Regions from separate parts of the Pseudomonas sp. GW821-FHT09E04 genome, predicted to be linked through region 1. Evidence: predicted binding sites of a transcription regulator. Region 1 holds the regulator's gene; the other holds the start of a gene.
The links. The regulator FliA, encoded in region 1, starts transcription of late flagellar genes. The targets are predictions, from matches to a motif close to CTAAAGTTTNNNNNNNNNNNGCCGNTAA.
Positions count from the first base shown of each region.

Region 1 (4,192 bases):
GAACATTGCGCTGGTGAGCATGGACAGCTTCCGCATCGGTGCTCAGGAACAGTTGAAAACCCTGGGCCGGATCCTCAATGTGTCGGTGACCCACGTCGACCCGGGCCAGTCCCTGGTGCAGGCGCTGGATCCACTGCTGCGCAAACGCGTGGTGCTGATCGATACCGCCGGCCTGCAGGCCAGCGATCCGGCACTGCGCATGCAGCTGGAAAGCCTGGCCGGTCGTGGCATTCGGTCGAAAAATTATCTGGTACTGGCAACCACCAGCCAGAAACAGGTTCTAACCGCCGCTTATCACAGTTACAAGCGTTGCGGGCTCGCCGGGTGCATCCTGACTAAACTGGATGAGACGGCCAGCCTTGGCGAAGTGCTGAGCCTGGCGATCAGTCATGAACTGCCGGTCGCCTACCTGACCGACGGCCCACGGATTCCGGATGATCTGCATCTGCCGCGCCGTCATCAATTGGTCAGCCGCGCCGTCAGTGTGCAAATGCAGGAAGAACCCAGCGAAGAAGCCATGGCTGACATGTTCGCTGATATCTACCACAGTCCCACCAAGCAGGTTGGCTGAGGTAATGAACAGTTTTTGTACCTACATCGATGGTCTGCCATGCATTGTTCCGGTTGTGAACGCGCAGCCAGTAATGTGGCCTCCGTCTATGCAAGACAAGGTAAAGAAATAACATGGGCAGCATGCATCCCGTACAGGTGATCGCGGTGACCGGCGGCAAAGGTGGCGTCGGCAAGACTAACGTGTCAGTGAACTTGTCCCTGGCGCTGGCAGAGCTTGGCCGTCGGGTCATGCTGCTGGACGCCGACCTGGGTCTGGCGAACGTCGACGTTCTGCTGGGCCTCACGCCCAAACGTACCCTGGCCGATGTGATCGAGGGCCGCTGCGAGCTGCGCGACGTGCTGTTGCAAGGCCCCGGCGGGATCCGCATCGTGCCGGCCGCTTCCGGCACGCAGAGCATGGTTCACCTGAGCCCGGCCCAGCATGCCGGTCTGATTCAGGCGTTCAGCGACATCGGCGACAATCTCGACGTACTGGTGATCGACACCGCTGCGGGTATTGGTGACTCGGTAGTCAGTTTCGTTCGCGCGGCGCAAGAAGTGTTGCTGGTGGTCTGCGACGAGCCGACCTCGATCACCGACGCCTACGCGCTGATCAAACTGCTCAACCGCGATTACGGCATGAACCGCTTCCGCGTCCTGGCCAACATGGCCCAGAGCCCGCAGGAAGGTCGCAATCTGTTCGCCAAGTTGACCAAGGTCACGGATCGCTTCCTCGACGTCGCCCTACAATACGTCGGTGCGGTGCCTTACGACGAAAGCGTGCGCAAGGCGGTGCAGAAGCAGCGTGCGGTCTATGAAGCCTTCCCGCGTTCCAAGTGCGCACTGGCGTTCAAGGCGATCGCGCAAAAGGTCGACACCTGGCCGCTGCCCGCCAATCCGCGCGGCCACCTCGAATTTTTCGTCGAGCGCCTCGTGCAGCAAACGGCAGGACCTGTGCTATGACCGCCAGCGGTATGAATTTCTACAAGAAGTCGGCACGTGACGCGCAGTACGAGCTGATCGAGCGTTACGCGCCACTGGTCAAACGCATTGCTTACCACTTGCTGGCGCGATTGCCGGCCAGTGTGCAGGTCGAAGACCTGATCCAGGCCGGAATGATCGGCCTGCTCGAAGTCTCGACCAAATACGACGCCAGCAAAGGCGCCAGTTTCGAAACGTACGCGGGCATCCGGATCCGCGGCGCCATGCTCGATGAAGTACGCAAGGGGGACTGGGCACCGCGCTCGGTTCACCGCAACACCCGTATGGTCAGCGACGCGATTCGCTCGATTGAAGCTAAAACCGGCCGTGACGCTAAAGATCACGAGGTTGCGGCCGAACTCCAATTGAGTCTCGACGATTACTACGGGATTTTGAACGACACCCTGGGCAGCCGACTGTTCAGTTTCGACGACCTGTTGCAGGACGGCGAACACGAAGGGCTGCACGAGGATGGCGCAAGTGCTCATCTTGAGCCGTCGCGCGATCTGGAAGATGAGCGCTTCCAGGCTGCGTTGGCGGACGCGATTGCCAATTTGCCGGAGCGTGAGCGACTGGTGTTGGCGCTGTACTACGACGAAGAGCTGAACCTCAAGGAAATCGGTGAAGTCCTTGGCGTCAGTGAATCGCGGGTCAGCCAGTTACACAGCCAGTGCGCGGCCCGCTTGCGGGGGCGTTTGGGGGAGTGGCGAGCGCGCTGAAGGCAGTGTGGGGACGCTGCGAACGAGGCTGGTGCGGTGGTGAACGGCACCGGTCTTGCTCTGTTGTGCTCCAGACAGTCATCGAGTGCTTTGCCGGATTGATTGAAATGGCGCGTCCAGGTGCTGGGCGCGTTTAAGACTGCTTGGAGGTCGAATTGAACAAAGACATGAAAATCCTCATCGTTGATGACTTCTCAACGATGCGGCGGATCATCAAGAACCTGTTGCGTGACCTTGGGTTCACCAACACCGTTGAAGCCGACGATGGCACCACTGCCATTCCGGTGCTCAACAGCGGCAGCATCGACTTTCTGGTGACCGACTGGAACATGCCTGGCATGACCGGTATCGACCTGCTGCGTCACGTGCGCGCCGATGAAAAACTCAAGCACCTGCCAGTGCTGATGGTGACCGCTGAAGCCAAGCGCGAGCAGATCATCGAAGCGGCCCAGGCCGGCGTTAACGGCTACGTGGTCAAACCTTTCACGGCTCAGGCGCTGAAAGAAAAAATCGAGAAGATTTTCGAACGCATCGGCTGATGACGCGCGGGGGAGCTATGGAGCATAACGAATCTTCACAGGGCGACTTCGAGTCGACTCTGAAAAAACACGCGGTCGAACTGGTCGAAAGCCTTGAAAAAGGCAGGTTCGGCGACGCTGTGCAACTGATCCATGAGCTCAATCAGACCCGTGACCGTGGCCTGTACCAGGAAGTGGGCAAGCTCACGCGCGAACTGCACAGTGCAATCGTCAACTTCCAGATCGACCCGCATATGCCGCAGGCCGAGGAAGTGTCGCAGATCACTGATGCGACCGAGCGTCTGGGCTATGTGGTCAAGCTGACCGAAGCGGCGGCCAACCGCACCATGGACCTGGTGGAAAGCGCCACGCCGGTGGTCAATGGCCTGGCTGACGAAGCCCAGGCGTTGAGTGCCGACTGGGGACGTTTCATGCGCCGTGAAGTCGGGGCTGAAGAGTTCCGCGAGCTGGCGCGTCGGGTCGACGGTTTTCTGGCACGCAGCAGCGCGGACAACCGCGCGGTGTCGAGCAACCTCAACGACATTCTGCTGGCCCAGGATTACCAGGACCTCACAGGTCAGGTGATCAAGCGCGTGACCCAATTGGTCACCGAAGTCGAAAGCAATCTGCTCAAACTCGTGCTCATGGCCAGTCAGGTGGACCGCTTTGCGGGCATCGAACATGACCGTGCGGCGATGCTCGCTGAAAAAGATCCACAAAAACATCTCTCGCAGGGTGAAGGTCCGCAGATTCATGCCGATAAACGAGAAGACGTTGTGTCCGGTCAGGACGATGTGGACGATTTGTTATCCAGCCTTGGATTCTAGAGTTTTGGAATTATAGGTTTTTTGGGTTTTTAGACCTGTAGGAGCACCCCCTAATGAGCTTCGGCGCCGATGAAGAGATCCTTCAGGATTTCCTGGTTGAGGCCGGCGAGATTCTTGAGCAACTGTCCGAACAACTGGTCGAGCTGGAAAGCCGTCCGGATGACGCAGATCTGCTCAACGCAATTTTTCGCGGTTTCCACACTGTAAAAGGGGGCGCCGGCTTCCTTCAGCTCAATGAGCTGGTGGAGTGCTGTCACATCGCCGAAAACGTGTTCGACATCCTGCGCAAGGGTGAGCGTCGCGTAGATGCAGAACTGATGGACGTGGTGCTCGAAGCGCTGGACGCGGTGAACAGCATGTTCAGCGAAGTCCGCGATCGCAGTCCGATTACTGCCGCAACGCCGGAACTGCTGGCCGCCCTGGCGCGTCTGGCTGAACCGCAATCGGCGGATGAAGCCCCGGCTTCGCCTGTTGCCGAGATGATCGAAGAACTGGTCGTCGAAGGCGATTCGGGCGATATCACCGATAACGAATTTGAACAGTTGCTGGACTCGCTGAACGCCGTCAAGGCCGAAGCTGAAGCCCCGGCGGCTGC
Region 1 covers NZ_JBWKOR010000002.1:106,287-110,478, reverse strand. The annotation lists gene flhF (flagellar biosynthesis GTPase FlhF) at 1-571, shown strand, start outside; gene fleN (flagellar synthesis regulator FleN) at 685-1,515, shown strand; gene fliA (RNA polymerase sigma factor FliA) at 1,512-2,252, shown strand; gene AC07N4_RS06770 (chemotaxis response regulator CheY) at 2,420-2,791, shown strand; gene AC07N4_RS06765 (protein phosphatase CheZ) at 2,809-3,597, shown strand; gene AC07N4_RS06760 (chemotaxis protein CheA) at 3,651-4,192, shown strand, end outside.

Region 2 (4,192 bases), on a different contig from region 1:
TTCTTGACCATCGCCTGGTTGAACACACCCGACAACGAAGTATGCAGGATGATATGAAGCTTTTGCATGCGAGGGTCGCTGCGGATTTCGGCCGTCAGGGTGTACCCGTCCATCTCCGGCATTTCGATGTCGGAGATCATCATCAGGAACTCTTCTTCCGGCTTCTTGCCCTCATCGACCAGCTTGCGCAGGTAATCCAGCGCCTGCTTGCCGTCGTTCAGCGCCACCACTTCAACGCCAACCGTCTGCAGGCAACGCGTCACCTGCTTGCGCGCCACCGACGAGTCATCGACCGTCAGCACCCGCAGAGACAGCGCCTTGCTCTGGGTCTCGACATCCACCACGCCGACCGAAATCGCTTCCGGTGTCGGTGCGACTTCCGCCAGCACCTTCTCGACGTCGATGATTTCGACTAACTGATTGTCCACCCGAGTCACAGCGGTCAGGTAATGATCACGACCGGTCCCCTTGGGTGGCGGATGGATCTCTTCCCAGTTCATGTTGACGATACGTTCCACCGAGCGCACCAGGAAACCCTGGGTCTTGGTGTTGTATTCCGTGATGATCACGAACGGACTGTTCTTGTCTTTCAACGCCCCGGAGCCGGTTGCCATTGCCAGATCAAGGATCGGAATGGTCGCCCCCCGGATATTCGCCACCCCGCACACGACAGGACTGGACTTGGGCATCAGCGTCAGTTGCGGGCACTGCAGCACTTCCCGAACCTTGAACACGTTGATCCCGTAGAGTTGCTGGCCGTCGAGACGGAACAACAACAGCTCCAGGCGATTCTGCCCCACCAGTTGCGTGCGCTGGTTCACCGAATCCATTACACCAGCCATGCCCAGACTCCTACACCAACGCCAAGTGTTGTTGCGACGCACATTCATTGCTAAACGGCACGGCGCTTGCTTTTTAACTCTTATGAACATTCAAACGACATTTTTCCGACGCCTGACATCCCCCCTTCGCAGAGGACTTTGCGCGATGTCTGCCGCTTGCCTGTTTTTCGCGGGCAGCCCTGCCATTGCTGATGCGGTTACCTTGCCTGACATGCTTATCGGCGTCACTCAGGGCTTTCTTGAATTCACCGTAGAAGACTATCTGGCTACCAGTCAAACGGAAGGGCGTTATGAAATCGAGGTCAAGCAGCTCGATCCGCGCATGCACATGCCTATGTGCGACAAGGAATTGACAGCGTCGCTGGAGAGCCCGGCACGTCCTTTGGGACGCGTAACCGTCAAGGTTCGCTGCGAAGGCGCCTCCCCCTGGACCGTGTTCGTACCCGCTCAAGTCCGCCTGTTTCGCCCGGTCGTGACCACCACTCGCCCGCTCAAGCGCGCCGGCATCATCGAGCCTCAGGACGTGACCCTGCGCGAGCATGATGTGAGCCTGATCAACCAGGGCTTCCTGACGTCGGTGGATGAGGCGATCGGGCAAAAATTAACCCGACCAACGGTCGCCGACCAAGTAATTACCCTGGTGCATCTGGAACAGGCGGAAGTCGTTCGCAAAGGCGATCAAGTGGTGATTACCGCCCGCAGCGGCACGCTCTCCGTGCGCATGCCGGGCGAGGCCCTGTCCAACGGTGGCCTGAAAGAACAGATTCGAGTGAAAAACCTCAATTCCCAACGGGTCATCAAGGCGCAGGTCATGGCGCCGGGCCAGGTGGAAGTGGCAATGTGAGCAACGATTGGAGCAATGACAGAAAAGCCTCGTGAGGGATCGCGCAGAAAACTGGCGCCAACCTGAGCTGTTCCCTAAACTGTGCCGCAGCAGGATCTGTGCGGCGCATGCAGGCTCATTGGTAAAAGAGCCTAAAGTTTTCCAGGGGATGGCCGAGAACATGGCAAGCGTCCAAATTCCCAGAGGTTTTTAACATGGTCATCGATTTCAGCCGTTTGAACAGCTCCTCGTCACTTACGGGCAGTACACGTACCAGCACGCCTAAGGAAACCGCCGAAACCGGTACTTCCGCGACGCTGAATACCCCGGCCGAACAGGCCAGTACCGCAAAAAGCGGGGAATCGGTACACCTCAGCAATGAGGCTCAACAGTTGCAGAAGGTCACTGACAAGCTGCGCGATCAGCCTGCCGTCGACAAAGCCCGCGTGGCCGAGTTGAAAGCAGCGATTGCCGATGGCAGCTATAAAGTCGACAGCAACCGTGTAGCCAGCAAACTGCTCAACTTCGAAGCCCAGCGCTAGGCCTCGGTCAGCGCCAGGCTTTTGGACGCTTAAAACCCAAGGCCAGCCATGCACGACACTACTTTATTGCAACTGATCACCGACGACTTTGCTCCAGCTCAACAATTGCTGGAGTTACTGCAATCCGAGTCCCTCGCCTTGCACGGTCGCGACATGCCGCTGCTGGAAGAAATTCTGGCGCGCAAACAGGCATTGATCATTCTGCTTGAGCAGCATGGCCGCAAACGCAGCGAAATCCTCGCCAGCCTCAATCTGTCGCTCGACCGTCAAGGCCTGGAACAACTGGCCAGCCAGTCGAGCATCGGCGAGCAGTTGCTGACCCAGAGCGACGTTCTGACCGATCTGATCGCCCAGTGCCAGGCGACCAATGCCAAAAATGGCCAGTCGATCGTGATTCAGCAGGCCGCCACGGCCAATCAGCTGAAAATCCTCACCGGCGGCGAGCCACCCGCGCTCTATGACGCCAGTGGCACCTTCTCCAAACTGCAGAAACCCCGCGCGCTCAGTCAGGCGTGATGCGTTCTTCTATGCTTGCGCCCTATCAACGCGCGAAACATGCTGGCAAAATACTGGCCAGCCGTAGTCAAATTTTGTCTGGAGATTGATTTAACGTGTCCAACGTCCTCAGCGCGGATGATTCTCCGCAGCCACCAAAGGTGCTCACCACGCCTCTGGAAATCTCCAGCAACCTGCGCCAGCTGCAAGAGAGCCACGATCCGCTGATCATCACCTTTCACGAACGCAGCCAGCGCTTCCAGAGCTACCTGATCAAGGTTGACCGGGATACCGCCACGATTGCCCTGGATGAAATGATCCCGCGCGATGGCGAACGCTTCCTGCTGGCGGGCGAGCCGTTCAAGGTCGAAGGTTTCCATGAAGGCGTACGCATTGCCTGGGAATGCAACGGCACGCTGGATATCAAGGAATCCGACGGTGACCGCTTTTACATTGGCGAGATGCCCACCGAAGTGGTCTATCACCAGCGCCGCAACGCCTTTCGCGCGGCACTGAAGCTGACCGATCTGGTCAGCGTCGAACTGGGTGGCGAAAAGCTCAAGTCGCCGATCGGTGGCAAGTTGCTGGATATTTCCGCCACCGGCTGCAAGCTGCGTTTTGAAGGTGATATCACCGACCGCCTGCAACTGGGCCAGGTCTACGATCGCCTGATCGCCCCGCCGCTGTTCGGCAATCAGCCAACATCGGTCGAGCTGCGCTACCTGCACTTCGAAGAAAAACTCAACATCACCTTCGCCGGCCTGCGCTTTCACAACATCAGCGGCCCGGCGGCGCGTAACGTCGAGCGTTTCGTCTATCAGCTGCAACGCGAAGCACGGCGTTTCGACAAAGACGATCTCTGATTCGTACGCACCATGAAAAACGGGCAGTCCCTTGCGGTGACTGCCCGTTTTTTATGCCTGGTGTTTTTTCAGAATCAAGGCCTGGCGCCGCTGATGTCCGGCGCAGGATTGTCGTTGCCGGCCTCAGGCTCCACAGGTGACTCAGATTCAGGTGCCGGTTCAGGCGCGGCGTTATTCTGCATCTGCTCCTGCACCACTTGCTCATCGACCCGCGGATCGAGCGCGGCCACCAGCGGCGAACTGGACATGCTGTCCGGCATCGCCACGTGATGCAGCGGTGCGTCGTCGACCTGGTGCAGATTGGTCACGGCTTTCGGCCGGATGCGCCACACCAGCACCAGCGCGAAGAAGCTGAAGAACGCATACAGGCTCTGGCTACCGAACATTTTCATCAACACACCGGCCAACAACGGCCCGATGCTGGCGCCGACCCCGTAGGTCACCAATAGCATCGCCGTCAGCGAGACCCGCCGATCCCCTTCGACATGGTCGTTGGAGAACGCCACGGCCAGCGGGTACAGGCAGAACTGCACCAGCGAGCACAGGAAACCGACGCCGAACAAGACCTCCAGAGGCACCTGCGGCAGGATCGCCAGCGGCAACGCGGCGACAGCCAGAAACCCGGCA
Region 2 covers NZ_JBWKOR010000006.1:409,580-413,771, reverse strand. The annotation lists gene AC07N4_RS23610 (chemotaxis protein CheV) at 1-842, opposite strand, end outside; gene flgA (flagellar basal body P-ring formation chaperone FlgA) at 925-1,686, shown strand; gene flgM (flagellar biosynthesis anti-sigma factor FlgM) at 1,881-2,207, shown strand; gene AC07N4_RS23595 (flagella synthesis protein FlgN) at 2,256-2,723, shown strand; gene AC07N4_RS23590 (flagellar brake protein) at 2,819-3,565, shown strand; gene AC07N4_RS23585 (MFS transporter) at 3,640-4,192, opposite strand, start outside.
Region 2: a site for FliA is predicted at 1,818-1,845, ahead of flgM (flagellar biosynthesis anti-sigma factor FlgM). Genes of this name have one in related genera too.